DNA from 2 places in the Undibacterium sp. GW821-FHT07F11 genome. Region 2 is predicted to be linked to the other one. Evidence: predicted binding sites of a transcription regulator. Region 2 holds the regulator's gene; the other holds the start of a gene.
What was found. The regulator FliA, encoded in region 2, starts transcription of late flagellar genes. The targets are predictions, from matches to a motif close to CTAAAGTTTNNNNNNNNNNNGCCGNTA.

Region 1: fliD (flagellar filament capping protein FliD) is a predicted target of FliA. The motif match lies at 13,578-13,604, and genes of this name have one in related genera.

What each region holds. Positions count from the first base shown of each region.
Region 1 is NZ_JBWKQH010000003.1:581,573-597,037, forward strand. Features, by position in the region: gene AC07OI_RS09925 (GGDEF domain-containing protein) at 1-1,530, shown strand, start outside; gene AC07OI_RS09930 (TylF/MycF/NovP-related O-methyltransferase) at 1,769-2,518, opposite strand; gene AC07OI_RS09935 (cephalosporin hydroxylase family protein) at 2,592-3,341, opposite strand; gene AC07OI_RS09940 (NAD-dependent epimerase/dehydratase family protein) at 3,338-4,156, opposite strand; gene AC07OI_RS09945 (FkbM family methyltransferase) at 4,162-5,235, opposite strand; gene AC07OI_RS09950 (methyltransferase domain-containing protein) at 5,253-6,479, opposite strand; gene AC07OI_RS09955 (dTDP-4-dehydrorhamnose 3,5-epimerase family protein) at 6,476-7,042, opposite strand; gene rfbG (CDP-glucose 4,6-dehydratase) at 7,122-8,177, opposite strand; gene rfbF (glucose-1-phosphate cytidylyltransferase) at 8,183-8,953, opposite strand; gene AC07OI_RS09970 (O-linked N-acetylglucosamine transferase, SPINDLY family protein) at 8,950-11,154, opposite strand; gene AC07OI_RS09975 (flagellin N-terminal helical domain-containing protein) at 11,553-13,040, shown strand; gene AC07OI_RS09980 (flagellar protein FlaG) at 13,140-13,523, shown strand; gene fliD (flagellar filament capping protein FliD) at 13,640-15,465, shown strand, end outside.
Region 2 is NZ_JBWKQH010000010.1:169,019-184,483, forward strand. Features, by position in the region: gene flgC (flagellar basal body rod protein FlgC) at 1-145, opposite strand, end outside; gene flgB (flagellar basal body rod protein FlgB) at 151-555, opposite strand; gene flgA (flagellar basal body P-ring formation chaperone FlgA) at 738-1,466, shown strand; gene flgM (flagellar biosynthesis anti-sigma factor FlgM) at 1,595-1,900, shown strand; gene AC07OI_RS23790 (flagella synthesis protein FlgN) at 1,902-2,393, shown strand; gene motD (flagellar motor protein MotD) at 2,455-3,306, opposite strand; gene AC07OI_RS23800 (flagellar motor protein) at 3,360-4,100, opposite strand; gene AC07OI_RS23805 (RNA polymerase sigma factor FliA) at 4,082-4,813, opposite strand; gene AC07OI_RS23810 (MinD/ParA family ATP-binding protein) at 4,821-5,651, opposite strand; gene flhF (flagellar biosynthesis GTPase FlhF) at 5,644-6,966, opposite strand; gene flhA (flagellar biosynthesis protein FlhA) at 6,963-9,050, opposite strand; gene flhB (flagellar biosynthesis protein FlhB) at 9,047-10,222, opposite strand; gene AC07OI_RS23830 (MFS transporter) at 10,460-11,710, opposite strand; gene AC07OI_RS23835 (FAD-dependent oxidoreductase) at 11,812-13,014, opposite strand; gene AC07OI_RS23840 (TetR/AcrR family transcriptional regulator) at 13,362-13,871, shown strand; gene AC07OI_RS23845 (TetR/AcrR family transcriptional regulator) at 13,915-14,523, opposite strand; gene AC07OI_RS23850 (substrate-binding periplasmic protein) at 14,840-15,465, shown strand, end outside.

The DNA of each region.
Region 1 (15,465 bases), on a different contig from region 2:
GACATCGCAGGTATCCCCGATGTTCCGGTAGAGGTTACGCCTCCACCAGAAACAGCACCCCAAATTTCAGAAGCGGAAATTTTACTGGCCAATTTTGCCAACAACCTGCAGCTTTCGACTGGTGACATGTCCAGCTTTGGTCAGCGCTTCAGCCGTGCGATCAAGACTGGCAACTGGCAAGACTATGGCCGCGGCCTGACGCAACTGGCAGAGCGCATTACTGCGCCGCCTGCACCAGCTAACAATATCAGCCTGGTTGATGATCCGGTACCCGCGCCTGCTGTCAGCAAAAATATCTCTCTGGTCGATGATGGTCCGGTTGAAGACCCACGCCTGCGCATACTCAAGGATTTGCTATACCGGACCTTGACACTCGCCCTCACCTCACTGCTGAAACCCACGCCGCAACTGGCTGGCGAATCAGAAAGTCTGGGCATGTCGGTCAAAACAGCTGTCAATGAAGGGGAACTGAATCAAATTGCTGGCCGCTTGAAGCAGTTGTGCTTTCAAATTGAATTGCAAAGTGGGGATAGCGCAGAACAACAGGAATTGTTATTGCGCCTGTTTGATTTATTGCTGACCAATATCCATGATCTGCTGGATAACGACAACTGGTTGCGTGGTCAAATCGAAGTTGTACAAAATCTCATTGCCGGCCCTATCGATCACCGTGCATTGCAAGAAGCTACGCGCAGTCTCAAGGATGTCATCTACAAGCAAGGCGTACTGAAAAACAGTATTGCCGAGTCGAAAACCTCAGTCAAAAACATGATGACGGCGTTTATCGACAGATTGAATGCCATGGCTGACAGCACAGGTGCATATCAGCATAAGATGGGTGCATATTCGCAGCAACTGAGTTCAGCCAAGGATGTCGCCGAAGTCAGTGATCTGATACGCAATATCCTCAATGAAACCAAGGAAGTACAATCCGAAACCTTGCGCTCACGTGACATGATCGTCGCTGCACAAAAAGAAGTCAGCGAAGCTGAAGCACGTATCAAGGAACTGGAAAACAAGCTTGCTCACATGAGTGAACTGGTCAGGGAAGATCAGCTCACCGGCAGCTTGAACCGCCGTGGCATGGATGACGTATTTGAACGCGAGGCCGACAGAGCCGACCGCCGCAATACTCCCCTATGTGTAGCTTTGCTGGATCTCGATAATTTCAAGAAACTCAATGACACCCATGGCCACGCTGCAGGTGATGAAGCGCTGGTTCATCTGGTACGCATTGTCAAGCAAACCCTGCGATCAATTGACGTCGTGGCACGCTACGGTGGCGAGGAATTTGTCATCATTATGCCAGAGACGCAACTGGAAGAAGCGGCGCAGGCGATGATGCGAGTACAGAGGGAGTTAACCAAGCACTTCTTCACCGCCAACGATCAGCGCCTATTTATCACCTTTAGTGCCGGCGTTGCCTTGCGCAATTCACGCGAACCACAGGAAGAAACCATCAAGCGTGCTGACAAGGCGATGTATGAAGCAAAACAATCTGGAAAAAACCGGGTAATCAAGGCTAATTAGTACTGTGCGCTCTAAGCTACGTTCAGGACATCAAGCACGCCCGTCCGGAAACAACAGCAGCAAGAAAAACAAGGCCCTCAATGCAGATAACGTTGAGGGCCTTATTTAATTACCTGACCTATTTGATGCAAAATTGCATCGCAATAGAAGCAGACGCGCGATTCGATATATCAAGAAATACATTGCCTTTGCACCTTGTATGATAGTCAATTGGACTATCATCGTCACAAACGCAAGTTTACTTAATCACCATGCCTTGGCCTGTAGGTAATTCCAGCACTTGGTAGCCACGCTTTTCCAGCCATGGGTCCTCTGCCATTTTTTGGTTTCGGTAATAAGACCAGCCGTAATCATCAAAAATTAAGGCGCCGCCTGGTACTAGACGATCAAATAAGACTTCGAGCGCAGCAATTTCAGCGTCTGGATGATTCATATCCAGATGCAAGAATGAAATTTTTTCCGGCACTGCAATGGCGAAACTATCTGGTACTCTGCCCTTAACGACGTGAACATTAGGGAATTCGGTAAATCGAGACTTCACCTGCTCATACAAAACATTGCTGTGTGCAGGCAGGGCATGATGCGGCATAGAATCATCATGCTCAAACAAGTCATACAAGTAATAGTGCTTGGATGTTGGAGTCACAGAGTTCACATAATCCCAGATAATTCTGGCCGTGGTGCCTTTATAGCAAGCTGCCTCGACAAAATCCCCTTCCAACCGCAAGGCGTTCCTTGCAGCCCAGCACGTTACATAATTGCGCCAGATGATAGACTTCTCTGTTGAGTCTTGGGCGTGCCTATTAAATGCAGCCATGAATTTCTCATCACCTAAAAAACTCAAGTTGCGGTTATAAGTAAATAAATTATCGCCGGTAAAAATACCTACCTGATCATTGATCTGATTCACGGACTGCTGAATCCCTTTGATAAATGCCTCGTTATCCTTCAGTCCGTAAAAATTCACCATCGAATAATTGACTGCCATAATGACCTTTAATTTTTTAATTTGTGACTAGATTAAGAAAAATGTAATGTTAAGAAGGATAATAAATAACAATCTATGCTATGCGTTTTAAAAATCCGTCGGGCGCTACGGTTATCTGTAACTTATTTTGCATACCTTGGTCAATTTCGAATTCTGGATGCATTTTCAAAAAATCATGCACTGCAGTTTTGGGGCTATTACCTGGTTGCCATGGCCTGTTCTCAAACACATCTGCCGGGACATCTTCAACAAAGGTATCAAAAACAATACAATAACTGCTTTTACTGACTAATGGCGAGTATGCAGCCAATTCAGCAAGAACATGTTCATGCGTATGATTTGAATCCAGCATGACGAGAACGGATTTTCTCCCTTCCGCTGCAGTCTGCACTTGCTTTACTATTTCCGGGGCAACACTGGATCCTTCCAGCATACTGATTCTTCTGGACATAGGATGCGCCAAAATCGCTTCCCGATTGTGCTCACGGATATCAATATCTACCCCTAACACTTTAGCATCCTGATTACCGCCGCAAAGCGCGAGGAGTTCAAGCATCGATGCCGAGAAAATAATTGAGCCTCCATGCGCTATTCCCGTCTCAATGATCAGATCAGGTTGTACCCGCCAGATGATTTCTTGTACCGCGATTAGATCAATCGGATTTTGGATGACGGGTCTACCCAACCACGAAAAATTGTAGACATATTGCTTGCGCATACTCTGTTCCAACCAATCTCTGGATTGCGCCTGGAATTCAACATCTTTGCCAAGTTGCTCAATGCGGGCATCTCTCTCTATTTCGAATTGTTTTATTGGATTCATACAGCCTCACAGTAGCGGGTAAATAATGTAGATAAATCACTTGCAAAATCTTGTGTCCTGCTTCCAAAATTTTGCTGCAGCTTGCTTGTGTTGATTTTTGGGAAGCATATTTTTTGCGCAGATTCCTGAAACGAACAGTGCACCCCTGTCTTCTGAAGAATAGCTGCAATTGTCGAATTTGAGGTGTTCTTGCCAGCGGCAAGGTTATATATCTCGTTCCCTTCCGCGCAGGCAATCTCCGTCAGATAATAGGCGACATCCTGTATGGATACAAAATCTTTCTCTGAATCTGGAGAACTTCGGAATATCACTCTCTTTTTTGTCACTGCCTCTGCCAGTATCTCTCCGAGAAAATTTGTATCCGGCATAGCCTCACCATAAACATTAGAGAGTCTGACCACACGCACATTTCGCCCGCTATTCAAGCACAGACTCTCACCCATCAGTTTGGAAATATTGTACAAGTCTCCAGGTTCAAATGACCTGACCGACAAAGTTGCATTTTCAGCAGTTGAAGCTGCACCGGAATAAACCCTGGTACTGGACAAGTATGTCAACGAACTGAAATTACAACGCTCCAATACGCCTGCCAGTAATTGCACATGCGCCTCAACGGTCGCAAAAGGCCTTTGCCTGAAATCTGCCGTCAATCCAGCACAATAAAACACATAGCCCATATCCTCCTTACCCAGGAAGAATTCGTTTCTATCCGGGATATGGCACTGCCAACCTTGAGCCCGCAAATAGCTGGCAAGATAACTACCGACAAAGCCTTGCCCTCCTATGATGGTCGCTTTTTTTTCAATGACTGTCATGGGACTTAAAAACCATCGACAGGATGATGAAGTGCGGGATCTTTATGCACCAATAGTTTTGGGCTGACATTTTCAACGATACGATATAAGTCAGATTGCAAATAGCTTTCGTCCATGACTGCCAACATATTAAAGCCATGCGGCGGACCTTCAAGATAAACCTTGTTTACCGGGATAATTTCAATTCTTTTCCCGGCCATGCTGTAATGAGAATTGAGGTCGCGCAAAGCAAAAACCTTGTAGCCCAAGTCCGCCAGAAAACGGCAAATGTCAGTATTGTCCAGTCCTTTACTCCAGTCTACATAGGTGCGATGGACTTCAAAAACGATATTGGGCTGATCCTGCTTCAAGGTCGACATGGCCCCCTTCAGGGCAGACAATTCAGCCCCTTCAATATCTAGTTGTATCAAGCTGATTTGCAAAGAGTTTTGCTTCCTGTAATCGTCAATACTGATGGTTTTGAAACCATCTTCGTCTTCTTTTGCCTCAACTGAGTTGGCAAATGAATCGAAGCCATCAAGTTTTAGTTTGACACTACTCTCTGACCATAAGCCAAGGCGGTTTACTCTGACATTCGGCAAATCGTTGATCCTGGCATTTTCTTCAAACATGGCTGCTTGCTCAGTATTTGGTTCAAAGCCATGTATAACACCTCCTCTGTCGAGGATTTTTTTAGCTACCAGAATTGCCTGGTCACCAAAATAAGCACCGCCGACGATCACATCGCCTTTTTTTGATGCTGCCAGGTCCAATACAAGCTTGGTCGTCTGAGGCTCCCACACATGGTCAGGGTGAATCTGATCAGACAACATGAAATCGCGTGCAATCTTGGTTCGGAACAGAAAACGGAAACGTGTTCCATCCTCTAAGGTCTTCTCATATACATCGGTGTCATCGTGCAAGGCATCAATGATCGGACCAGTTATATCATTACGCACAGAGATATCAGGAAAATTCATTTCATTTTCCATTCTCTTTAACAGGGCAATGAGTTCTTCCCTGTGTTTAATATTGCGCCCTAATTTATGCAGGGCATTTTGCAAACGCTCACCGTTAACATCGCGCGGATCATTTGTCATGACATGTCTCTCTGTTGCTAAAAAATGGATAACGATGGTATGGCCGTGACGAACTTCCCTCCCCACGACCGGACATAGTCTAACTGGCTGACGATTTCCTGACGCAAATTCCATGGCAAAATCAAAACATAATCTGGCTTATCTGCAGTGAGTCTTGTTTCTGTCACGATAGAAATACGGCTGCCCGGCAAATATTTGCCTTGTTTATGCACATTGATATCAATCACATACGATAAAAGGTCCGGCCTGACACCTGAGAAATTAAGCAGAGTGCTACCCTTTGCAGCTGCGCCATAGGCAACTACCTGCTGCCCCTGTTTCTTGCAAGTCAGTAAGAATTCCAATAATTCAAACTTGGCCTTTTCAGCTTGTCGTTGAGCATTTTGATAAAAAGCCAGATCTGCAATACCCGCGGCCCTTTCCTTCAGCAACATGGCGGCGACACTATTCTCTAGCGAATATTTCATAGTATCGCTACGTTGTGCAAGTACGCGCAGGCTGCCCCCATGGGTAGGCCACTCCTGAACATCAAATACATGCAAACCGTTTTTTTCAAATATCACCTGTACCGCATGTAAAGACAAGTAGGAATAATGTTCATGATAGGCCGTATCAAATTGATTTTCCTGCACCATATTAAGCAAATGCGGAAACTCAAAACTTGCCACCCCCTCAGGCTTGAGCAAGCAGGCAAAACCGCTCACAAAATCATTAATATTAGGTACGTGCGCCAACACATTATTAGCGACCATCAGGTCTGCCGATTGCCTTTTCGCAACTAGTTCCTGCGCAAGTTCCATGCCAAAGAATTGCTCTAAAACAGGAATGCCTTTGGCCCGCGCAGCATTTGCCGTGCTGGTCGTAGGTTCAATTCCAAGGCAGGGGATACCAGCAGCTTGCACATATTGCAATAAATAACCATCATTCGCTGCGATCTCTACTACCAGACTATTGGCATCCAGATTCAATTGCTGACGCATCTTCGTCACAAATTGTTGCGCATGCTGCAACCAACTGGCAGAACAAGAACTGAAATAGGCATATTCAGCATCAAATAAGTTTTCGCGGCCTGTAAAATCCAGTGTCTGTGCCAACCAGCATACTTCGCAAATCATCAACTTCAAAGGCAACCAGGTTTCCGGGTTTTCCAGAGTATCCGGACGCAAATATGCATTTGAAGGTGGCGCACTTCCCAAGTCAAGGAAAGGTTTCGACAAGACATGTTCACAATGCCTGCATTTCATAAATTCACTCCGCTAAACTCATGACCCAACCAAGGTAATTGGCGATCTTTTTCCGATATTTCAGATATCGCCAAGGGTAGAGTTATTTTCAATTTTTCATCCATGATGTTCAGTCCCAGTTCATACGCAGGCATATAAGGCTGACTGTGACAATACATCATCTCTACATCATCAGAAAGGGTCTGAAATCCGTGGGCAAATCCTTCTGGTAACAGATAACTATACCTGTTCTCTTCTGTCAGAAAAATCGCATGCCACTGCAAGTAAGTTGCGGAATTTTTTCTGACATCAACAGCTACGTCCCAGACTTCCCCTTTTAAACAAGTAATCAACTTCATCTCGGCATAGGGAGGAAGCTGCAAGTGCAAACCACGCACAGTACCTCTCTTCATGGTAAAAGTATGATTGATCTGGCTGACTGGCTGCCGCCATCCAAATTGCGCCAGTTCACCAGAACAAAACATGCGTTGCAGATAACCACGACTATCGCCCAATGGTTTACGCCTCAAAACATGCAAGCCTTCTAAAGGTGTTGGTATTAACTCAAAGCGTTCAGGCGGCATGGCATTTCATCAAAAAACAATTTTGAACATACTACCAGCTAGTATGTAAGTTGCAAGTTATTCATACAGATCAACCCTATCAGTCTCCCGGGGGAAAATAGGCGTTGACATCACGCTGACACAAGTCTCGTGCTGGCATCCCCACAGAAAAATCGGCGTACCAACGCATAGTGTGCGAGACAGCAGCAGACAAATCCCAACGTGGCACGATGGCCAATTCATTTCGCGCCTTGCTGGCATCGAGCGCTAACAAGCCTGCTTCATGCACACCTTCAACTTCGCTGGCGAAATCAACCTCTCCGCGACCGAATTCCTGGCGGGCCAGTTGCACCACTTCACGTACACTAGCAGCTCCTTCAGGGCCAAAATTCCATGCTTGAGCCAAGCCAGCACTTTCATATCCAGCCTGAGCCAGGCATAAATAGGCAGACAGAGGCTCAAGCACATGCTGCCAGGGGCGCATGGACTGCGGTCTCCGTACCTTTAACACCTGCCCTGCTTCCCAGGCTCTGACAGCATCTGGCAGCAATCTGTCTTCAGACCAGTCGCCGCCGCCGATCACATTCCCTGCTCGCGCAACTGCCAGAGTCAGCCCTCGCTGCGCCAAAAATGCATCACGATAACTGGAGATAATTAATTCTGATGCTGCTTTGCTGGCGCTGTACGGATCATGCCCTCCCAGTTCAGCCGTTTCAGGGTAAGGGCGCATTTGCTCCAGATTACGGTAAACTTTATCGGTCGTCACCATTACTGCGACCCTGGCGCTGTTGCATTCCCTGAGCGCTTCCAGGATATGGGCTGTTCCCATAGTATTAGTGGCAAATGTTGCCAGCGGATCCCGATAACTTGGTCGGACCAGCGCCTGTGCTGCCAGGTGCAGTACTACTTCAGGCTGGCACGCGCGCACGACCTGCGCCACCAATTCAAAATCCCTGATATCACCAATGTGACTGCTCATGCACTGCCCCAACGCCAGTGCATCGAATAAATTAGGGGAAGTATTGGGTGGTAAAGCCAGTCCTGTCACCTCTGCCCCCATGCTTTGAAGCAGGAAAGCCAACCAGGCCCCTTTGAAGCCAGTGTGCCCTGTCAATAATACCTTGCGCCCTTTCCAGAATTCAGGGTCGGGTAGCATACGGTTTACCATTTCCGCCAAGGTGCACTCCCTGATTGCCACAACTCTTCGAGCAGATTCTTTTCACGCAAAGTGTCCATAGGCTGCCAAAAACCAGCATGTTCAAAAGCCATTAATTGTTGCGCGCGCGCCAGACCAGACAGGGGTTCAAGTTCCCAACTGACATTTTCATCCGCAATATAATCGAGCACGTTGGGAGACAAAACAAAAAACCCGCCGTTAATCCATCCTCCATCACCTCTTGGTTTTTCAATGAATCCCAAAACCTGGTCACCATTCCGCTCCAGCGCACCAAAACGCGCAGGAGGCAGCACGGCTGTTACAGTAGCCAGCTTGCCGTGTGACTTATGAAATTCAATTGAGGCACTGATATCCACATCCGACACGCCGTCACCATAGGTAAAACAGAAGGCTTCCTGATCCTGGATATAACGTGCGACCTTTTTGAGCCGCCCACCTGTCATGGTCTCTTCGCCAGTGTCCACCAATGTTACCTTCCATGGCTCCGCATGGCGCTCATGGACTTCCATGTGATTTTTTTGCATGTCTATAGTGACGTCCGACATATGCAAGAAATAATTAGCAAAATATTCCTTGATCAAGTAGCCCTTATAACCGCAACAAATCACAAAATCGTTGACCCCGTGGGCCGAGTACGATTTCATGATATGCCAAAGTATGGGGTGCCCGCCAATTTCTATCATGGGCTTAGGTTTGAGATGAGTCTCTTCAGAAATTCTCGTTCCCAGTCCTCCGGCTAAAATCACCGCTTTCATGCATTCTGCTCCTTACAATAAATTTCCCACATTTGGCGATAGGCTTTTTCTACGGAGCGGGCAAAAGCTGGTTCATCCATCAGCAATGATTGCTCCATCTCCTGACGCAAACTGCCGCGCAGCCTGCGCAATTCATCAGGATTATGCGCCAGGATAATGGCTTTTTGCGCATATTCTTCCTCAGTTTGGGCCAGCCATTCCTGATGTCCTATCGTTGTCAACAGACTGGCACCAATGCGCCCTACAGGAGGTCTGTCCATCAAGGATATAAACGGAATGCCCATATACAAGGATTCCAGCAAGGTCGTACCAGAATTATGCGGAAAACAATCCAGGCCTATATCCACATGCTTTAACACTTCCCAGGAGGGGGAACTGTAACCTATATGCAAACGAGACCTGTCTATGCCATAACGCATAAAACGGGACGCCATTTCTTCTTGTACTTGCGGATCCTTGAAATCACCACTATTGATCATCAACTGAGAATTGGGCATCGCATCCAGTATTGTTGACCATACACGCACTACTCTGTGATTTATCCTGGTCGAACGAGACAGGCTGCCAAAAGTGATGACGCCAGTCTGCTCAAACGGCGGCGACACCAACTCCGCCCTTCTGGTATCTGGCCTGTACACAAACGCAGGCCCATCCAGACACCAAATTTTTTCAGAAAACAAATGGGCGCAATTGTCGTCAACACTGGGCTTGTCAGTCAAGTAATAATCTATGGCACTGAGACCTGTGGTGTAGCCATACTCCAGCCAATGCAGGGAAACCGGCGCAGGTTTGCGGGCAAAAACGGGTAGGCGATTACCGTTCGTATGACCAGCCACATCGATCAGAACATCAATACCATCTGCACGTATACGCTCTGCCAGGACATCATCTGTCATATCCCGGGTTGGCACCCAATGATCTATCTGCTTCTTATAATAGGCTGTTACTTCATCATCAAAAGGTGGATTGGCGTAGGCATACACCTCAACCTGACTTTTGTCGTGTCCTTCTATTAATGGCAAAAGAAAATATTTACACACATGGTTATAGAAAGCCTGGGTGACGTAACCTACTTTCAAGCGCTTACCTGGGGCAAGTGTATTTTTGAATTTTTTCCAGTTAGATTTGAGTGGCACCCCAAAACGTAAATCAAACTCGTGATAGGCGTTGTATATGACCTCGGGCGTCAAATCAGGATGGTAATTCAGGCAAAACAGCAAGTTTGTGTATATCTTGCGATTAAAGGATGACTGATTATCAGTTTTAAAAGATAGTGCTTTGATATAAGCTTCAATCGCCGCATCAAGATGATTTGCCTCACGTAATGTATCGCCGTAAGCACCCCAGATTTCAGGTAAATCCTCGGTCAAGCTCAGCGCATGCTGACCACATTGTATGGAATCCTGCACCTGGCCATTCTGACGCAAGGCATCTATCAGGTTAGGGTACACCTGAACCAGGTCTGGCTGCAGTCGCAAAGCATGGCGATATTGCTCTATTGCCATGCTGTACATACTGTTTTCTCGATAGGCAAGGCCAAGATTATTGTATAAATAAGGCAAATCAGGACTAAGCTTGATCGCACTGGATATTTTTTCAATGGCATCTTCAGTCCTGCCTATATAACGTAAGGCATTCCCAAGATTATTCAGCGCAACAACCAGATCAGGTTGAATTGCCAGGGATTTCTCGAGATAGACAATTGCTTCGGCGCAGCGCTCAAGAGAAATGAGGGCGCTGCCGATATTCACAAGGATATGTGGATTGCCCGGCAATAAGGCAATGGCCTTACTCAGTGCTTCGTAAGCCTCAGGAAATTTACCCTGCTCTATGCGCGCTACACCTAGATAATCCCAGACGATGCCATCATTCGGCAAGTAGTTTGATAACCAAAGACTGGACTCTTCTAATCGGGGAAAATCCTTGTTTGTCAGATACTTATTGAAAATACCAAAAGCAATGCTCCTGCCACCAAAGAAATTTGAAGTAACAGCGAATGCCTGCTTCAAGTATTCAATAGCCTCATCGTACCGGTTTAGTTCGCCAGATACTTTTGCCAAGGTATACAAGGCTTCTGCATGATGGGGGAAATGCTTAATAACATTCAGGCAGGCTTGCCTGGCATCGGCCAGTGAGTGCGCGGCAAGAAGTTTATTTACCTCACGCATCGCCTTTTGTGTATCAAAACCGGTTTTTGCCATGATTAACGCCTTGGTAAGGTTTAATTTCTTATTTGTATATTTGTCACTCAATTTAACAGGCTGTCGGTCAAAGTGAATAAAACTGCATGCTTAAATCGGAAAATACCAGAAACCATCATGCTCAGGCTTATTTTATAACTAATGATTTTGTTTCCATGTGTTAAATAAAGCCTGAAAACTAAATCAAATTAGACCCTAAAGTATTTAAAAAAAGCGCCGACAAGCGGAAAGAGTAAAAAAACTTGAGCAGAAAAAATAAGATTTATTTTCAGAAACACGCTAAAACTTTTTTAGTCTCTACCGATACCCTTTACAACGGCGGTCCAATAGTCAGCACGAAAGACCAAAGTTTCAGGCTACTACGCCAAAATTGTATAACTTAGGTAAGGAGAATCACCATGGCTGTCATTAATACCAATATTGCTTCGCTGAATGCGCAACGCAATTTGAGCACATCTCAATCCGCTCTGAATACGTCCCTCCAACGTTTGTCTTCTGGCTTGCGTATCAATAGCGCAAAAGACGATGCTGCTGGCCTGGCGATTTCCGAACGTCTTTCCTCGCAAATCGGCGGCTTGAATCAAGCTGCTCGTAATGCAAACGACGGTATCTCTCTGGCGCAAACCGCTGAGGGCGCACTGCAACAAATCGGTGCCAACTTGCAACGTATCCGTGATCTGGCCGTACAATCTGCCAACGGCTCCAACAGCGTTTCTGATCGTGCAGCTCTGAACAACGAAGCAAGTCAGTTGATCTCTGAAATTAACCGCGTTGCCAGCAACACTAACTTCAACGGCGTGAACCTGCTTGACGGTAGCTTCACAGCACAAACTTTCCAAGTTGGTGCTAACGGTACAGCAAACGACCAAATCAGTATCGCTTCCATCTCCAGCGCAAAATCTAGCGCCCTGGGTGTTGGTGCATCTTCCAGCTACGCTACTACAGTAGCCGGTGCCGGTGCAGTTACTACAACAGCTCTGGCTGCTGGTGACCTGTCCATCAACGGCTTCCAGGTTGGCGCATCTGCTGCTGACGGCGTATCTTTCTCCAACTCCACAGGCAGCGGTATCGCAAAAGCAGCAGCAATCAATGCGATCAGCGGTAGCACAGGCGTTACAGCGACTGTAGGTTCCACAACAGTTGCAGGTACAGCCAGCACATCTGCAACAGCGATTGCTTCCGGCGACATCACTATTAACGGCGTGAATCTGGGTGCCTTGAGCGCTTCGACTTCCGGTGCTCAACGTGGTGCTCAAGTTGCTGCAGCGGTTAATGCAATCAGTACACAAACAGGTGTTACAGCTACATTCAATACAACAACTGGTGCAGTTGCACTGGCTGCTGCTGATGGCCGCAACGTTACTGTAACAGCCAGCACAAATGCTGCTGCTGCCGCCGCCAACACAGGTATTACTGTATCGGCAACTGGCGCAACTGATGTCAGCACATCGACACTGTCCCTGACTTCTACCAGCTCTGCAGGTATCACTCTGGCTAACGGTACTGGCACTGGTTTGACAGCAGCCAATCTGACAGGTGGCTTCACTTCTGCCACAGTAACAGTCGGTGCTGGTGTATCCTCACTGAATCTGGGCACTGCTGCCGGGGCCACCGCCGCGTTGACGACCATTGATGCGGCCTTGCAATCGATCAACAGCTCCCGCGCTTCTTTGGGTGCGTATCAAAATCGCTTCTCTTCTGCGATCGAAAGCCTGAACACTAACTCTGAAAACTTGACAGCATCCCGCAGCCGTATCCGTGATGCAGACTTCGCTCAGGAAACTGCTACACTGACACGTGGTCAGGTTCTGCAACAAGCCGGTACTGCGATTCTGGCTCAAGCAAATGCCTTGCCTAACGGTGTTCTGGCCCTGTTGCGTGGTTAATAACAGTAGGCTTATGTAAATTAGGTCTATACTTAAGCTTAAAGCATGTCCCCCTGACCAAATTTTTGGTCAGGGGTATTTTTCTTGAAGGAAAAGATCATGGACATCCGATCGATAGGGAGTGCTTCTCAATCAGGACAACTGATCAATGACCGCATACCTGCTTCAGATGCTGGCGCTACGGTACACAAGTCATCTGCTGCTGTAACCCAAACCATTGATGCTGTCAAAGCGACTTCGTCCGCTACTTCCCCACCCGAAGTAGAGAAAGTGACGAAAGCAGTCAACGATATCAACAAAACGATCCAAGCACTGTCCCAGAACCTGGAATTTAGTGTTGAAGAGCACAGCAATCGTGTCGTGGTCAAAGTTGTTGACCAGCAAACCAAAGAAGTATTGCGTCAGATTCCCTCAGAAGAAGCTCTTGAAATTTCTCGCTCACTCGATAAATTGCAGGGACTATTAATTAAACAGCAAGCATAATTCACAAATATGGCCTTTTTGGGCTAAATTTTAAATTGGCAGGTAAATTCCCCTCTAAAGTCTAGTTTGCCTTAGCCGATAATTTAGTACAGTACGGTCTGACAAGGGGGAATAACGTGGGCATACAATCAACAGGCATAGGCGCAAATCTTGACGTTAATGGCCTGATTACAAAGTTAATGCAGGTTGAAAGCCAACCCCTGACTACATTAGCCAAAAAAGAAGCCAGCTTTCAAGCAAAGCTGTCCGCTTACGGCTCACTCAATAGTGCGCTTGGCATTTTTCAATCGAATGTGACCGGCCTGAGCAATCTCGGGACTTTCCAGACACTGACTGCCAGTTCTGGAGATAGTTCGATAGTCTCGGCAACTACGACCAGTGTTAGCACACAGGGCAGCTACAATATCAACGTCAGCAAGCTTGCCCAGGCGCAAACTATTTCAAGTGCAGGTCAACTCAGTACCACAGCCAGCATCGGTAGCGGAACCAGCACGACCATCAGCTTCCAGTTTGGCACCATTACCGGCGGTAGCGCCACCAATGGCGTCTATAGTGGCTCTACATTTACCCAGGACGCTGGTCAGGCAACCGGCACGGTAACTATTGATGGCGCCAATAATTCACTGCAAGGTATACGTGATGCGATCAATGCCGCCAATGTGGGTGTCAATGCGACTATCGTTGGCGATGGCAGCGCAACACCTTACCATCTGGTGCTTAATTCCAGTAAAACAGGGGCTGCATCCAGCCTGAAAATCAGTGCTACCGGTGATGCAGCGATTCAAAACCTGCTAAATTACGACCCTGCCGGTACACAAAACCTGACGGAAACAACGACTGCGCAAAATGCCGCACTGACCGTCAATGGCATTTCCATTTCCAGTGCCTCCAATGCAGTCACTGGTGCGATTCAGGGCACCACCCTCAATGTTGGCAAGGTTGGCACAACCTCACTGACACTTACCACCAATACCAGTGGCATCCAGTCCGCGATCAATGGCTTTGTCAAAGGCTATAACGATCTGCAGTCCACATTAAAGAACCTGACTGGCTATGATGCAAATACCAAAAAAGGCGGCATCCTGATTGGTGATTCGACTGCCCGCAATGTACAAAGCCAGATTCGCTCTACCCTGACCGCAGGTGTGAATGGCCTGGGTGGTAATATCACGACGCTTGCCAGCATAGGTATCAATTTTCAAAAAGACGGCACCCTGGCGATAGATTCAAGTAAATTACAGAGTGCGTTAAACACTAATTACAGTGAAATCAGCGGTTTGTTTGCCTCTGTTGGTAAAGCCACAGACAGCCTGATCAGCTACAGCAGCTCAACCAGCGCTTCGCAACAAGGTTCTTATGCTGTTGAAGTCTCCGCGATTGCCACACAAGGTGGTCTGCTGGGAAATCTTGACCTGACTACCGGCAATACAACGATTGCAGCCAGCACAACAGTCAATGTCACACTGGATGGTAAAACCGCATCGGTATCCCTGGCTGCCGGCTCATATACCTCATCCGCACTCGCCACTTTGATACAGACGTCGATCAATGGCAATTCAATATTCAAAGATAATGGTTCGACCGTAGTTGCAACCATCAATGGTAGTGGTTTTCTGCAATTGCAATCCACTCGCTACGGCAGTGCATCCAACGTCACACTGGCCGATGGTACAGGAACAGGTGCAGCTTCATTGACTGGCACTTCGCTGGCCGGAACGGCTGGCGTTGATGTTGCAGGTAAAATTAATGGCGTCACTGCATCTGGAGTTGGTCAATATTTGACAGGTGCGGCCAGTACGCCAACTGAAGGGCTGAAGATATTGGTTAGCGGCGGTGCCATTGGTGCTCGCGGGACATTGAATTTCTCCAAAGGCTATGCAACACAGATATCTTCCCTGCTCTCTACCGTTGTCGGTACTTCAGGCTCGATATCCAGCGCTAG
Region 2 (15,465 bases):
AAACCACCTGCTTGGCTTTATATGGCGTACCGTCTGAACTGGTGACACTGTCGGCATTGGCCAGATTGCTGGTTACCACATTCAGGCGCTGTGACTGCGCACTCATGGCTGATCCGGCAACATTGAAGACATTAAAGAGTGACATGATGATTATCCTTGTATCGCTGCCAACATATTCTTGATCTGCATATTGATAATGGTCAGGCTGGCTTCATAACGCAGGGCATTGTCGGTAAACTGATTACGCTCCACATCCATATCAACAGTATTACCATCGACGCTACCTTGTACTGTGGGGCGGTATTGTGGCGTCATGCCTGCTACGCTACCCGGTGTGTCGATGTGCTGGGCTGCGGTCTTGCTCAAGGCTGTCGGTGACTGGTTCAGGTTTTGCCCCAGGGCATGGCTGAGTGCGCTGGAGAAATCAATATCCTTCGCCTTGTAATTAGGTGTGTCAGCATTGGCAATATTGGATGCCAGCAATTGCTGACGCTGCCCCCGGACTGACAAGGCAGTCTCGTGGAATTTCAAAAAGTCATCTAATCTGCCAACCATCTTTCTCTCCTCTGCCACTGTGCTTTACTCATAAGGCACACAAGGGTTTTCTATACCTTGCATCTTATTCGCCACAGGACAAGTTTGATCAGGCAAGCAGAAAGGGAAAAGCCCGTTTATTCAAGCATTCAAAAAAGCCTGTGAATCCTAAAATAGAGTTCAGAACAATCCAGGCAGGAAACATGATGAAAGCCGCAAAGAAATTAAGCAGAATCGTCAGCAAGCAAGTTTTGACACTATCGCTGCTCGGCTTCACATGCCTTGGTCAGGCGGCACCTGCAACCCAGGCCCAGGACACTGCACAGTTGCGCCAGATTGCACTGGACTTTTTGACACTACAGGCATCAGGCCTGAGCAATGAAGTAGTGGTGAGCGTGGGTGAGGTTGATAAACGACTCAACTTGCAGGCTTGCGATAATCCCAATCCCTATCTATTGCCAGGCAGCAAGCCATGGGGCAAAGTGACCCTGGCGATACGCTGTACTGCACCTGCCCCCTGGCTGGTTTATCTGCAGGCAAATGTACAAGTCACGGCGGATTATTATGTTGCAGCCAACGCCCTTACTCATGGGCAAGTCATTTCACTAAACGATTTAAGCAAGCAAAGAGGCGATATCTCAAAATTGCCAGCCGGTGTCATCACTGCTCCTGAGCAAGCGATCGGTAAAAGCATGCAGGTTTCCATGGCCTCTGGCAGCGTCATGCGTCTGGATGCCTTGAAGAGTCCTGCCGTAGTTCAACAGGGACAATCTGTGCGGGTAGTCAGCAATGGGCCTGGTTTCCAAGTAGCAACAGATGCCATTGCGCTCAATAACGCAGCAGATGGGCAGATTGCCAAGGCCAAAACCAGCTCTGGACAAACCGTCAGCGGTGTTGCCAAGAATGGTGGCATTATAGAAATAGTTTACTGATAGCAAGATATTTAGCCTATAGAATTAAATGTATGCAATATTTTTTCACAGTAAGGTTAAAGTTTAAAATTACACAGCCGATAAACTGGATGTAGATGTTTGTAAGTCCCACACTAGAGGGTATCGCTGTGAAAATTGATGACGCACTGAATAAGACCGCGGGGCTACCAGTAAGCCCGCAACAGGCTCGCACGGAAAAACCCGCGGAAACTGCGGTACCCGTGACGAATTCGTCGAAAGTACAAATTTCGACCCTGTCCACACAGTTGCAAGCCTTGCAAAGTACGCAGGCCAGCAATGCTGTGTTTGAGACGAAGAAGGTGGAAGCGATCAAGCTGGCCATTTCCGAAGGACGCTTTCAGGTGAATTCGGAAAAAGTCGCTGATGGGCTTCTGGAAACAGTTAAAGATTTGCTCAACGCCAGAAAACGCTAAAATGAACGCAACAAGTTCCGGACACGCTGCCATTCAACAATGCCTGCAGGAAGAAGTGAGCGTCATGTCGTCGCTCGCCGAGTTGCTTAAGCAAGAGCAATCTGCACTGGTTGAAAGCGATATTGTCCAGCTCAATGACTTTACCCAGAGCAAGGGACAACTTGTAGTCAAAATGACGGAACTGGAAAAAAAGCGTAACAGCTTTTTGAGTGAACTTGGATTTAACGCTGATATTGACGGCATGCAAGCTTATTTGCAGCAAGCCGACGATGCCCAGACTGTCGCCAAACACTGGGATGCGCTACTACAACTGACTGTGCAAGCCAAAGAAGATAATCGCACCAACGGTTCACTGATTAACCGTCGATTGTCGCTGAATCAGGCAACCTTAAATCTGCTGCAACAAAATACAAATCAGGCTGGGTCCATGTATGGCCCAAATGGTCAATCGACTGTCAAAAGCACGCCAGGTAAAGGCTATATCGCCACCTAAGACTGACGTGACACTTTGTCATGCGTCTGTCCTCGCCCTTTCCGGGCAAACCTCAACGAATTTAAGGCCTCACCGCAGTTTGAGGCAAGGAAGCTGCGGCTGGCCTTGCAGCTTGTGCGGGCAATGATGTTGCAGCAGGCGCAGATGCTGGCACTAAAGGCACTTCTACTACGGGCTCTGGCAAGACTGCCAGTATGGTGACAGATACACGCCGGTTCCTGGCTCTCCCTTCTGGTGTCTCATTGTCGCTCACTGGTAATTTCGCCCCCTGCCCTACTGCTGTCACCCGGTTTTCATCGACACCGTTCTCTGTGAGCAAACGGGCAACGGTACTGGCTCGTACGGCAGACAATTCCCAGTTAGAGGGGAAAATAGAGTTTTTGATAGGCAGATTATCGGTATGGCCTTCTACCTGTATCGCATGGGTATCGATCTTGAGAACACCGGCAATGGCTTTCAGCGCCTGTATGGAATCGATATTCAGACGCGCATCACCCGGTGCAAACAAAAGGCTGGCATTAATTTCTATGGTGATACCACGGCTGGTCTGGGTCACCCTCACCTTGCCTTCGCGCACCAAAGGCTCCAGCACGGTCAGGATGTCCTTGGCCATGGTGGTCATTTGCGCTCTCTCCTTGCGCAAGCCTTCGCTGATGCGGTTTTTGACCAGCGGCAAAGGATCAAGTTTGATTTTTTGCTCAACTGGCGCGTCAACAGGCTTGGGATTAACCGTCATAACCTTGCCAAATGCACCAGTCAGCGAATTTGACAAGACCCGGTACTTGCCCTCATTCAGCGAGGATATCGCATACATGACGACAAAAAAAGCAAACAGCAAGGTAATAAAATCCGCGTAAGAAACCAGCCACCTCTCATGGTTTTCTGGTTCTTCGTGGTATTTTTTTCTTGCCATAAGTATATTTTCTCAGTCTAGCCTTAGTCTGGCATTACCTGGTAGCCTTACCGTCAGTTGCGATGATTGGTCAGTCTTTCTTCCACCACACGCGGGCTGTCGCCCAAAGCGATGCTATAAAAAATATCAGACAACATTTCACGCCGCGTCACTTCTCGGCCTATGATTTCTTTCAGCTTATGGCTGACTGGCAAGAACAATAAGTTGGCCATGCCCACACCATAGATCGTGGCAACAAAGGCAACAGCAATACCACCACCAAGTTTGGATGGATCACTAAGGTTTTCCATCACATGTATCAACCCCAGCACGGCACCCAGGATACCTATGGTCGGGGAATAACCACCTGCTGCTTCCCAAATTTTAGCGGCCTGGCGCTGCTCCATTTCATAGAGCGATATATCGACATCAAGTATGTCTTTCAGGCGTATCGGGTCTATGCCATCAATCACCAGACGCAGGCCCTTGCCTATGAAGGGATCAGTGGAAGCATTCATATAACGCTCCAGGCTCAGGAAACCTTCGCGTCTGGCGACCACGCTCCAGATCAGCGCATCTGCGACATTTTTTTTGCTGCTGTCCGGCGGTTCAGACACCACCCAGCGCAGCATGCGCACACCGCGCATAAAGGTATTGAGCCTGCTTTGCAACAGCACTGCACCCAGGGTACCAATCACCACAATCACAAAAGCAGCAGGTTGCACCAGCGAAGACAGGCGCCCGCCTTCAATCAACTGTCCGCTGACGATGCCTAACACCACCAGTATCAAACCAACTATGCTAGCCCAGTCCACGCTTTCTCCCTTAAGTATGCCCTGAGCCTGGCCACAGCCTGACTATGTAATTGTGAGACCCGTGATTCTGACACCCCCATCACGGCACCGATTTCTTTAAGATTTAATTCCTGCTCATAGTACAGACCCATGAGCAGTTTCTCTCGCTCTGGCAGACTGTCTATCGCGCCGATGACAGCATCGCGGAAGTCGTCATTGAGCAAATCTTGTAGCGGATCGCCAGAAAAATCCGAGCAATAATGATCGAGAAAATGTTCCTTGGTATCTGAATCATGAAAGTCTTCGTAGTACACGAGTTGATGCCCGCCACTGTCAGTGAGCAGGTTCTGGTACTCTTCCAGGCTGAGCTTGAGCGACTTCGCCACTTCGGTTTCCAGTGGTGGTCGCCCCAGCTTTTGCTGCAACACATTCATGGCATTTTCTATCTTGCGCATGTTCTGGCGCACGCCACGCGGCAACCAGTCACTACTGCGCAATTCATCCAGCATGGCACCCCGTATGCGTTGCACCGCATAGGTTTCAAACTGTGCTCCATGGGTGTCTTCATAGCGGTTAACGGCATCCAGCAGGCCTATCATACCGGCCTGCACAAGATCGTCTACCTCCACACTGGGAGGCAGGCGCGCCTTCAACTGGTAAGCCAGACGCTTGACCAGGGGCGCATGCTCCCTTAAAAGGAAGTTTTTATCTGATTTTCCGCTAGCGGTGTACATTTTTTGATTACATTCCGAGACCGACACCCAGCTCAGGGACTCCCTCTAAACATAATGTGGAACGCGCGGTCTTCGCCAATTGTTCAGCCAGCCGGGAGAATGCCAGAGAAGCAAGGGCTTTAGGAAAAGCATCAATCACAGAGCGTCCCAAATGTGCAGCCTTTCTTACATGTTCATCTTCCGGCACATTGCCGACGTAGTGCAGTGGCACTGCCAGATAACGGCTGGCCGCCTGCGCCATATTTGTATAAATCAATCTCGCCTCTTTTTCCGATGCACCGGACACTAAAATACCATAACCACGCCTGCCAAGCCGATTGCTCACTCGCTTGATCAGGCCATAAGCAGCCTTGATCATGTCGGGATCAGCTGAAACCTGTATTACTAGTTCGCTGTCGTCCAGCGTCGCCAACGGAAAACTGTCATCCAAATTGATCTCGCTATCCACGATGACCAGATCAGCACGGTTCGCCGCCACATCAAACACTTTGGACAATTGCCGCGTATTTTCTGGCGGCAGCCATGCATGGCGCGCCAACATCGTCACCGACAAGCCGGAAGCAACCAATTTCACTGCTTCCTTCATTGTACGCTGTTGTTTCGCTACATCCAATAAGGTCTGATCAAGGTTGGCATTCAACCATGCGCCAACACTATTCTCTGATGAACGAGCGTCCACCATCAACACCTGGTTACCCTGACGTGCCAGCGACACCCCCAGATTGACCAGCATGCCGCTTTTTTCATCTTCCCTCAATGCTGACAAAAAGGTAAACACTCTTGGTTTTGGCCCAGCCAGCATGCGGCGCAGGCCTTCAGCCTGATCGAAACTAGCCAAGGGACACCTCCTGACCAGCACGTCCTGATGCCTGTGCAGCCGTGACTGCACCAGCCATCAGCAGAGGCAACTCTTCATCGAGATAACGGAAAGCGGCCGTTTCGCGCTTGAGTTTGAAAGCACGGTCTATCAGATACAGCTTGTTGGCAATATGCAGGTCTTCCGGCACACGCTGGCCACTGGCAACGTAATACACCATAAGCTTCTGGCGTATCGCAATATCGAGTGCGCCACCTATCGTCGCTGCCTCATCGAGCTTGGTCAAAATGCAACCTGCCAGACCATTCCCCTGATAAGCACGCACCACTTCACTCAAGGTTTCACCTGTCGATGTCGCATTCAGGCACAGCAAGCGCTTCACCGGAGTGTCTGTTCCTGACAACATCGCGACTTGCTCAGTCACCATTTTGTCGCGCTGACTGACACCGACTGTATCGATCAGCACCGTATGCTTGTTCTTGAGCTCGGACAAGGCGATGCGCAAATCAGCCTCATCCTTGACGGCATGCACCATCACACCCAGGATTTTGCCGTAAATACGCAATTGTTCAAAGCCGCCGATACGATAACCATCGGTAGTAATCAATGCCAGCTTGGAGGGGCCATGGCGCATGACGCAACGAGCAGCCAGCTTGGCCGTAGTCGTAGTCTTGCCTACACCTGTAGGGCCGACCAGGGCATACACGCCGCCCTTTTCCAGCATTTCATTTTCATTATCGATAGTGGACAGATTGCGTACCAGCACATTCTTGATCCAGTCCAGGCCATTCTCAACCTTGCCAGTTTCTGGCAGTTTTTCTACAAGATAGCGGGACAAGCTGGCGCTAAAGCCAGTAGCCAGCAATTCACGCAGGATTTCTGCTTTTTGCGGCTGGCGTTTTTGCGTCTGCGTCCATGATATCTCTGCCAGTTGCGATTCCAGCATACTGCGCATGGAGCGTATTTCTGACATCACATCATTGAGTTCATTGGCGCTCACCGGCGCTTCGATTTCACTGGTGAAAGCAGATGCGCTGGTCACAGACTTGAAAGTCGGCACACTTGCAGGCGCGTCCATGGAGCGTTCAAAAGCGCGCGGCCTCATGACAGCATCCTCTGGCTGGAAACGCGGCGCAAAGCGCGGCACTTCAGGTACCGGTGCCTCATCACTGGAAGCGGGGGCAATGGCGCTGATGGCTTCATCGGCCATCGCCAGAATCTCCACCTTGCCGCCCACATTACGGTTCGACAGGATAACGGCATCTGCCCCCAAAGCATCGCGCAACATGCGCAAAGCTTCGCGAGAAGTGTTCGCGGTAAATTTTCTGACGTTCATGATTGACCTCCGACCAGACTGGTGACTCTAATGGTTTTTGTTTCAGGTACTTCTGCGTGTGACAGGACTTTGAGTTGCGGCAAATTGCGGCGCAAGAAGCGCGACAGCAAGGCACGTAATGGTGCTGGCACCAGCAAGACTGGAGTCAGGCCCATTTGTTCCTGATGCTGGGCTGCAGCCTCGGTCTGGCTCGCCAGGGTATCGGCCAGACCAGGTTCTATGCCAGAACCATCAGCACCGCTGGTTTGCAGGGCTTGCATCAACAGGCGTTCAAGGCGGCTATCCAGGGTCATGACCGTCATCTCATTCCCGGTCGGGAAGATTTGCTGGACGATGGCACGACCCAGTGCAATCCTGACCTGCGCCGTCAGCTCATTGGCATCCTGGGTATGCATGGACTGCTCGGACAGCGTCTCAATGATGGTACGCATGTCACGGATATGCACACCTTCGATGAGCAGGTTCTGCAATACTTTTTGCAGGATGGACAAAGGCAGGGCTTTTGGCACCAGTTCTTCCACCATTTTTGGCATGTCTTTCGCCAGATGATCCATCAACAACTGTACTTCCTGACGACCCAGCAATTCAGCCGCGTGACTGGTGATCAGGTGATTCAAATGGGTAGCGATAACGGTGCCGGAATCAACCACGGTATAACCCATGGCTTGTGCCTGTTCGCGCATGGCAGCCTCTATCCAGACCGCAGGCAAGCCAAAGGCAGGATCATTGGTGACAGCACCAGGCAAATTGCCAGTCACCATACCCGGGTTGATGGCCAGATACTGACCACTGAGCGCTTCACCGGCACCAACTTCAACACCTTTCAGGGTAATCCTGTAAGCCGAAGGTTTCAGTTCCAGATTGTCGCGGATATGGACAGGTGGCGACAAAAAACCAACTTCCTGGGCGAATTTTTTGCGTATGCCTTTGATACGGCGCAAGAGTTCGCCACCCTGGTTCTTATCTACCAATGGGATCAGGCGATAACCAACTTCCAGGCCCAGAGTATCGACAGGCAAAATATCTTGCCAGGTCGCTTCTTCCATTTCCTGACCGGCATTGGCAGGAGCTTCGACTTTTTCTTCAATGACCGGAGGCATCTGGGCGCGCTTGTTCAACAAATAGCCGCCGCCACAAAGCACTGCTGCCAACAATATAAAGGCGATATGCGGCATGCCGGGTATCAAACCCATGCCGCCTATGATGCCGCCGGTGATGATCATGACCTGGGGCTTGGCAAACAATTGCCCTATCAACTGTCCGCTGATATCCTGGTCACTGGCTACACGAGAAACCACAACACCGGCTGCCGTTGAAATGATCAGCGAAGGTATCTGCGCCACCAGTCCATCACCGATCGCCAGCAATGTATAGTTTTTCAGCGCAGTAGCAAAATCCAGGTCATGCTGCACCATGCCCACTACCAGACCACCAACGATATTAATGACAGTGACCATGATGCCGGCCACCGCGTCACCACGTACATATTTACTGGCACCGTCCATGGCGCCATAGAATTCAGCCTCCTGCGCGACTTCAGTACGGCGGCGGCGTGCTTCCTGCTCAGCGATCAAACCGGCATTCAAGTCAGCATCAATCGCCATTTGTTTGCCTGGCATCGCGTCCAGGGCGAAACGCGCACCCACCTCAGCAATACGGCCAGCGCCCTTGGTGACGACGGTAAAGTTAATGATGGTCAGGATAACGAAGACCACGATACCAACGGTGTAATTACCACCAATCAAAAAGTGACCAAAGGCTTCGATCACTTTACCGGCGGCATCCGGGCCAGTATGACCTTCAGTCAGTACCACGCGGGTAGAAGCCACGTTCAGGGACAGGCGCAACATCGTACTGACCAGCAGTACAGTAGGAAACACCATGAAATCCAGCGGTTTGACTGTATACAAGCTGGTCAGCAAAACGATAATCGCAATCGCGATATTGAAGCTGAAAAACACGTCCAGAACAAATGCTGGCAGAGGCAAGATCATCATCGCCAACATCAGGATGATGAGGAAAGGCGCCGCCAGCGCTCTGGTATTTATGCCATTCATCCAGGCAGGTAAGGTGAAACTATTCATGCTCGGACTCCTGCTTGATTATCTGCTTGATTTTGTGTTTGGTTATTAGGATCAAGCTCTGGTGGTACATATAGATCATTTGGTTCTACAGGTTTGTTGCCGCCGACTTTGGTGTAACTGCGCAATTGATACACATAGGCCAGCACTTCTGCCACGGCGGCATACAGGGCTTCAGGTATCTCATCACCAAGGTCAGTATGTTTGTACAACGCACGTGCCAATGGCGGCGCTTCCAGCAAGGGCACATTGTGTTCCTTCGCCAGTTCACGGATTTTGGCAGCAACTGCATCAACCCCCTTGGCGATGACCTTAGGCGCACCATTGCCGCCTTCGGTATATTTCAGGGCAACAGCAAAGTGAGTCGGGTTAGTGACAACGACGTCAGCAGTCGGAATTTCAGACATCATGCGGCGGCGTGCCATCTCACGCTGTTGGGCGCGAATTTTCGCCTTGATTTGTGGATTACCGTTCGCTTCTTTGGATTCCTGCACCACTTCCTGATGCGTCATCTTCAGCTTTTCAGCGTATTGCCACATCTGGTAAGGTGCATCAATCGCGGCGATCACGGCCAGCGAGCCAACGATGGCCAGAAAGCATACACCCATCATGTGGCCGACGTGGGCTGGGCCAGATTTCAACGATTCCAGCGGCAAGGCAAAAATGGCATTCTTTTGCCCCATGATGACTATCCAGGCAACCGTACCGACCAAGATGGTTTTAATGATCGCCTTGATCAATTCCACACCTGCGCGGGTGGAAATCATATTACCCAGACCTGAAATCGGATTCATGCGCGAAAAATTCGGGGTCAAAGCCTTGGCACTGAACAGCCAGCCACCTATCAGCAAAGGCGAGCCAAGCGCCACCACCATCAATAATCCGGCAATTGGGGCAAAAGCCACCAGTACCTCCATCAGGCTGGTGGCAATTTTTGAAAACAGGAGTTCATGATCATAGATAATCGCCCGTTCCAATGACAAACCAGCGACCAATGCATGATTCAACTGGCGCACCAGCCCGTCACCCATGCCCCAGAGCGCGCCCCCTGCCGCCAGCAAGATGGTACAGGTAGATAGCTCGCGCGAACGCGGAACGTCGCCCTCTTCCCGCGCCTGTTCAAGGCGCTTGGGCGAGGCCGGTTCGGTTCTTTCGAGATCGCTATCTTCGGCCATTGCCGACTCCTGTTATTTCCTCAAAGCAAGCATTGCTTTGATTACGCATGTGTACAGGTGTAATTATTGGCTATGACAGAAGCACAAGATGCGGGGAATAAAGGAAGAAATACCCCTTAGCTCTGGGGAAAGGCTAGCCCTTTATGCTTAAAGGGCCATGAATGAGTGAGATCTGAACACTTGCCGTAGCAAAGTATTCAGATTTTTTATTGAAACTAGCTAATTGAAATGCCTTGATCAGGCAGGTACAGCAATAACAGGTGTCGCCACCATACGGTGTATGAAGTACATCATGACGGCAGTCAGCAACACAGTACAAACCAGAATGTCACCCAGCAAATCAAAATGCAATATCGCACCACCATCAGGCTGGCTGACGATCATCCCCGCAACCACAGAACCAACACCACCGGCAATTTGCTGCAACGATGAATTGATCGCCATGAATGCGCCCCGGCTGTCAGCCGCTGGCACAGCTGACATCATTGCCTGGGCAGGGATCATGCGAGAAAAAATACCAACAAAGAGCAAGACATTGACCAGGATAACCATAGGCAACGGCGTGATACCAAGACGTGTATAGATCAACGCCATGATGATGGTCATTACCGCACCGAATAAAAATACGCGGTATTTACCAAATTTGTCACTGAGCTTGCCCACCATAGGGCCAGTGATAATCGCACCAAATCCGGTGACCAGATAAACGATCGGCAATTCTTTCATCGAAATGCCCAGGTTATTAACTGAAAAAGCGCTACTGAATGGCATCAGCATATAGCCGCCGATACTCAGGAAGCCTGTTGCAGCAAATGCCAGCAAATACCTTGGTGTTGCTATTGTGTCTCGCAAATGATGGAAGGGGTTACGATCAGACTGCAATTTCAGATGTCCGTCTATCGGTTTCAGATTCGCAATGATGATAACGCCGACCAATGCAGCCATGCCCACGATCATCAGGAAAGGCGCATGCCAGCCCCAGTGAGCGGACAGATAAAGACCAATAGGCAAACCCAGAATCTGGCTACCTGCAAACGCCGATTGCAACACGCCCATGACCCGGCCGCGCATGCTGAAAGGGAACAGGTCCGTCGTAATCGCCATCACGATAGAGCCAATGACACCCCCGAACAGGCCAGTCACGATGCGTGCAAATAACAGGAAATAAAAATTAGGTGCGATACCGCAAAGGAAGGTACCAAGGATAAAACCAACATAAAAAAACAGTAAGAGTTTTTTACGGTCAAAGCGGTCAGCAAAACCCGCTGCCGCAAAACCAGCGATACCAGCACTGAAGGCATAGGCAGACACCACCACACCAAACTGTGAAGGCGTGATATTTAAAGCTGGCATCAGAATCGCACCCAGAGGTGACATGATCATGAAATCCAGAATGATAGTGAATTGTAAAAACGCCAGTATGGCGAGTACAAATTTTTGATAGCCCGTGAACTGCGCTGGCGGTTCAGCAGATATGGATTGATTCATATTTTCTTTCTTTTGAATTGAAACTCAGACTCTTTGTCATGGCCTGAGTTCATATTTTTTGTAGTCTTTATGCAGCTTTTTTATGTAGTTTTTAACATAGCTCAGGCAGCTTCTCTGAAGCCATCTTTTTGTAGAAGCACGTCCTGATTTCCAGCAAAGAATTCCCTGAAAAACGGCACTGCTTCATAGGAATGAAAGACCTTGGTAAATCTCAGTGTCTCTGCTGCGGTCTCTGCATTGCGTGCGCGCATCTCGGCTTCATATGCAGCGATGGCTGTACGCATATCAGCCATATCCGGGGTCAGCAATTGATTCGCCAGCACCAGGGCATCCTGCATTGCCATGTTTACACCCTCGCCTGCATACGGCGGCATGACATGGGCAGCATCACCCAGCATGGTCAGGTTAGACAAGGATGGCCAGCTTTGATCAACCGGCGCACAGAATTGTGGGCGGGGGATAAACGGCAGAGTGGCATGCCTGAATAATTCTGCCCAGATATCACTCCAGCCCTTGAATTCCTGCTTGAACCAGGCGAATACCTGATCACGATCAGAAAAATCGATCTCACATTTTGCATGCCAATGCTGATCGGCTTTATGTCCAGTATAAAAAGCCACGCTGCCATCGCCTTTCAATACGATGAATAAAGTCTTTTCATCGTCAAGCACACACACTTTGCCTCCATCCAGCAATTCATATAATTCAGGAATAGTGGTTTCTACATCAGCGACACTCCCCTCCAGCACAGTCACACCAGAATACTCCGGTGCAAGCGGCGTGATATAGGGACGTATTTTTGAGTTCGCACCATCGGCAGCGATGAGCAAATCAGCAGTGAATTTGTCGCCGTTTTCAAATGCAATTTCAACTGACTCTTCTGTCCTTTGCAAAGACGAGAAACGGGCATCCCACACTACGGTGTCCTCAGCCAGTGAAGCCAGCAGCAAATTTCTCAGCGGGCCGCGGTCTATCTCTGGCCTGTCATTGCTCTCTGAATCAAGCTCATCAATGATGACTGCAGCCTGCGCATCCACAAAAAGCATTTTTTCGGCACCTGGGCGATAAGCCTGCTCAAATGCATCCATCAAACCCGCAGCGCGCAAGGCTGACAAACCTGAACCTTCATTCAAATTCAGGGTTGCACCCTGCACTCTGGCAAACTGATTGATATCTCTCTCAAACACCTTCACTTTCGCACCATGCATCTGTAGCAGGCGCGCCAATGTCAACCCGCCAGGCCCTGCACCGATGATGGCGATCTGCTTGTCCAGTATTGAGCTTTGCTTATGGATTTGTGTCATGACGATTATTCCGGTTTTATCCATCTTATTGCATGCTTTTACAGCAATATAGTTTGCACACGTAGTTTGCACACTTAATGAATAGACGTTTTGAAATTGCAAATATTGCAGGGAGCCGGAGATTTTTGCTTATATCAAAAAACCTTGATTGAAATCAGCAACCTGAATACTGCCTTGAGTCACACTATAATTTAATCAAATTAAAAAGTAAAGTCACTTAATTTTTTAATTCAAATAACAAAAGCTGCTAAAATGATGGCAAGACACTTATGCAAAGATGCGACACGAGGCAAGTAATGGGACTCAGGGAATTAAAAAAGGCGAAAACCAGGAAAATGATTTCCGACTTGGCAACAAGACTATTTATTGAAAAAGGTTATGACGAAGTCACAACGGCAGAAATCGCCAGACTGGCAGAAGTGTCCGTCCCTACGCTGTTCAAATACTTCCCCACCAAAGAGATGCTGGTATTTGATGAAGAAGACGAGCGGGAAGAAAGACTGATCGCTGCCGTTACTGACAGAAAAAAAGGCGTATCCATACTGGATGCCTTACTTGAGCATTTTTCCAGCTTTATGGCTTTTGATCTGGCCAAGAAGAAAGAGGTAGACGCCTTCAGGAAGCTGATCTATTCCACGCCAGATTTATATGTCTACGCCAAACAAATCTGGATGCGCTATGAAAAGTCACTGGCTGTCGTGCTGCAGCAAGAAACGAAAAATGAACTTGAGAAAGCAGAAGCAGAGGCCATCGCCCACTTTATTCTGGATGCTTTCCATCGCTCGAAAGATGCTGAAAACCCCAGAGCTACTCTGCATACCCTGTTCAATATGATGAAAAATGGCTGGAAAGAATAACCCTATCGAGCATTAACATAATCATTAAAATATCAAAGATGTTTCAGACTGTTGCTTGTGCTGCCAGGCTGTTTTCTATAAATGCCCTGGCAGTTGTCGCCGCATAGCCTTGCGGCATAATGTCGCCCGCAGCACTGGCGAGTTGAAACGCACCTTCCATAAAAGCCAGCAAACCAGCCGCCAGCTCAGCGACACCATGAGTACGCTTCTTCTGGTCTTGCAGACATACAGTCAGCAGAGCCTGTATCAGCACCAGTTCGGCCGCAATGGCTTCCTGAAACACGGCGCGCACTTCAGGCTGCCTGACAGCTTCAGCTCCGATCACTACCCAGGCAGAGACCGCCTCAGGCATTGCCCCCTCCCCTTTGGCCAGACGCGCGTTGATATATGCCAGCAGCTTTTCTTGCGGCGTGCTGGCAGTTGCGGCCAGTGCGTCATAGCGTGCACGTGACATGGTAGCCAGCAATTTGACCAGATAAAGCAGGATCTCGCCCTTGCTCTTGAAGTGGTAATGAATCAAACCCGGTGCCAGCCCAGCCTGTTTGGCAATCGCCAATATGGTGGCTTTTTCATAGCCATGTTCTGCCATGACAGACAATAGTGCAAAAACGATCTCTTGACGGCGCTGCTCGGTATTGGATTTTCTCGACATGGTGAAAGCTTACTCGTTATTTTGGTTATCAAACCAAATTTTACTTGGTTTTAATAATACAAGCACAAGAATGCAAACAAAGTATTCCGCGTCCAAGAACAGACAAAATTCGGGCAATTGCAGACTACAATCAGGCCGGATTAATAGCCTGTTTAGTGCAGGATTTTTGAGACAGCATTCAGATACCCGTCTTCATGGCATGCGCTGATTCCATGATGTCTACACAAAAAAACAATCCGCTTATCAAAATGCAATGATCTCATTGCGCCATTTTTTAGAAATATCAATTGGCTTTAAACTGCCGTCGAGAATACCTATGCTGCACCGCTTTAAACAGTTAGTCTGTCTTCTGTCATTGTCAGTATTCGCACTGTCGCCAGCATCTGCCGGCACAAACAAACCCGACCAAGACAAACCCACGATTAAACTCTTCCTGCAAGAAAGCCTGGACATCCATGGCCGGCAATTACCACTGGACCGTGACCTCGAAGCCATACTGATTTATTTTGAACGTGAATCCGGCATACACTTTGACAAGCAGTTATTGCCATGGAACCGCGCACAACTCATGGCGCAAAATGGTGAAGGCATTATTTTTGGCATTTCCAAATCACCTGAACGACTGAAGCTGTATCATTTTTCCATCCCAGTCGTCAGCGAAAAAATCTGGGCGATTACCTATGGTGATCCCCGTCCCAATTTCCAGTCCATGGAAGACCTGCGCGGCAAAACCGTCAGCATAGGCCGTGGCTTCAGCCATGGCATGGATTTTGAGAAAGCCAAAAATGTCGTCTTCCAGGTGCAGGAGGACTCCGCCTCATCCGCTGCCCGTTTTAAAAAGCTCATGAACCGCCGCAGCGACATCATGCTCTGGCCAGTGCGCCAGTTGCAGCGTGCAAGCCAGGTAGAAGCCTATCTACGCGACCAACTCATCCCCAGTTT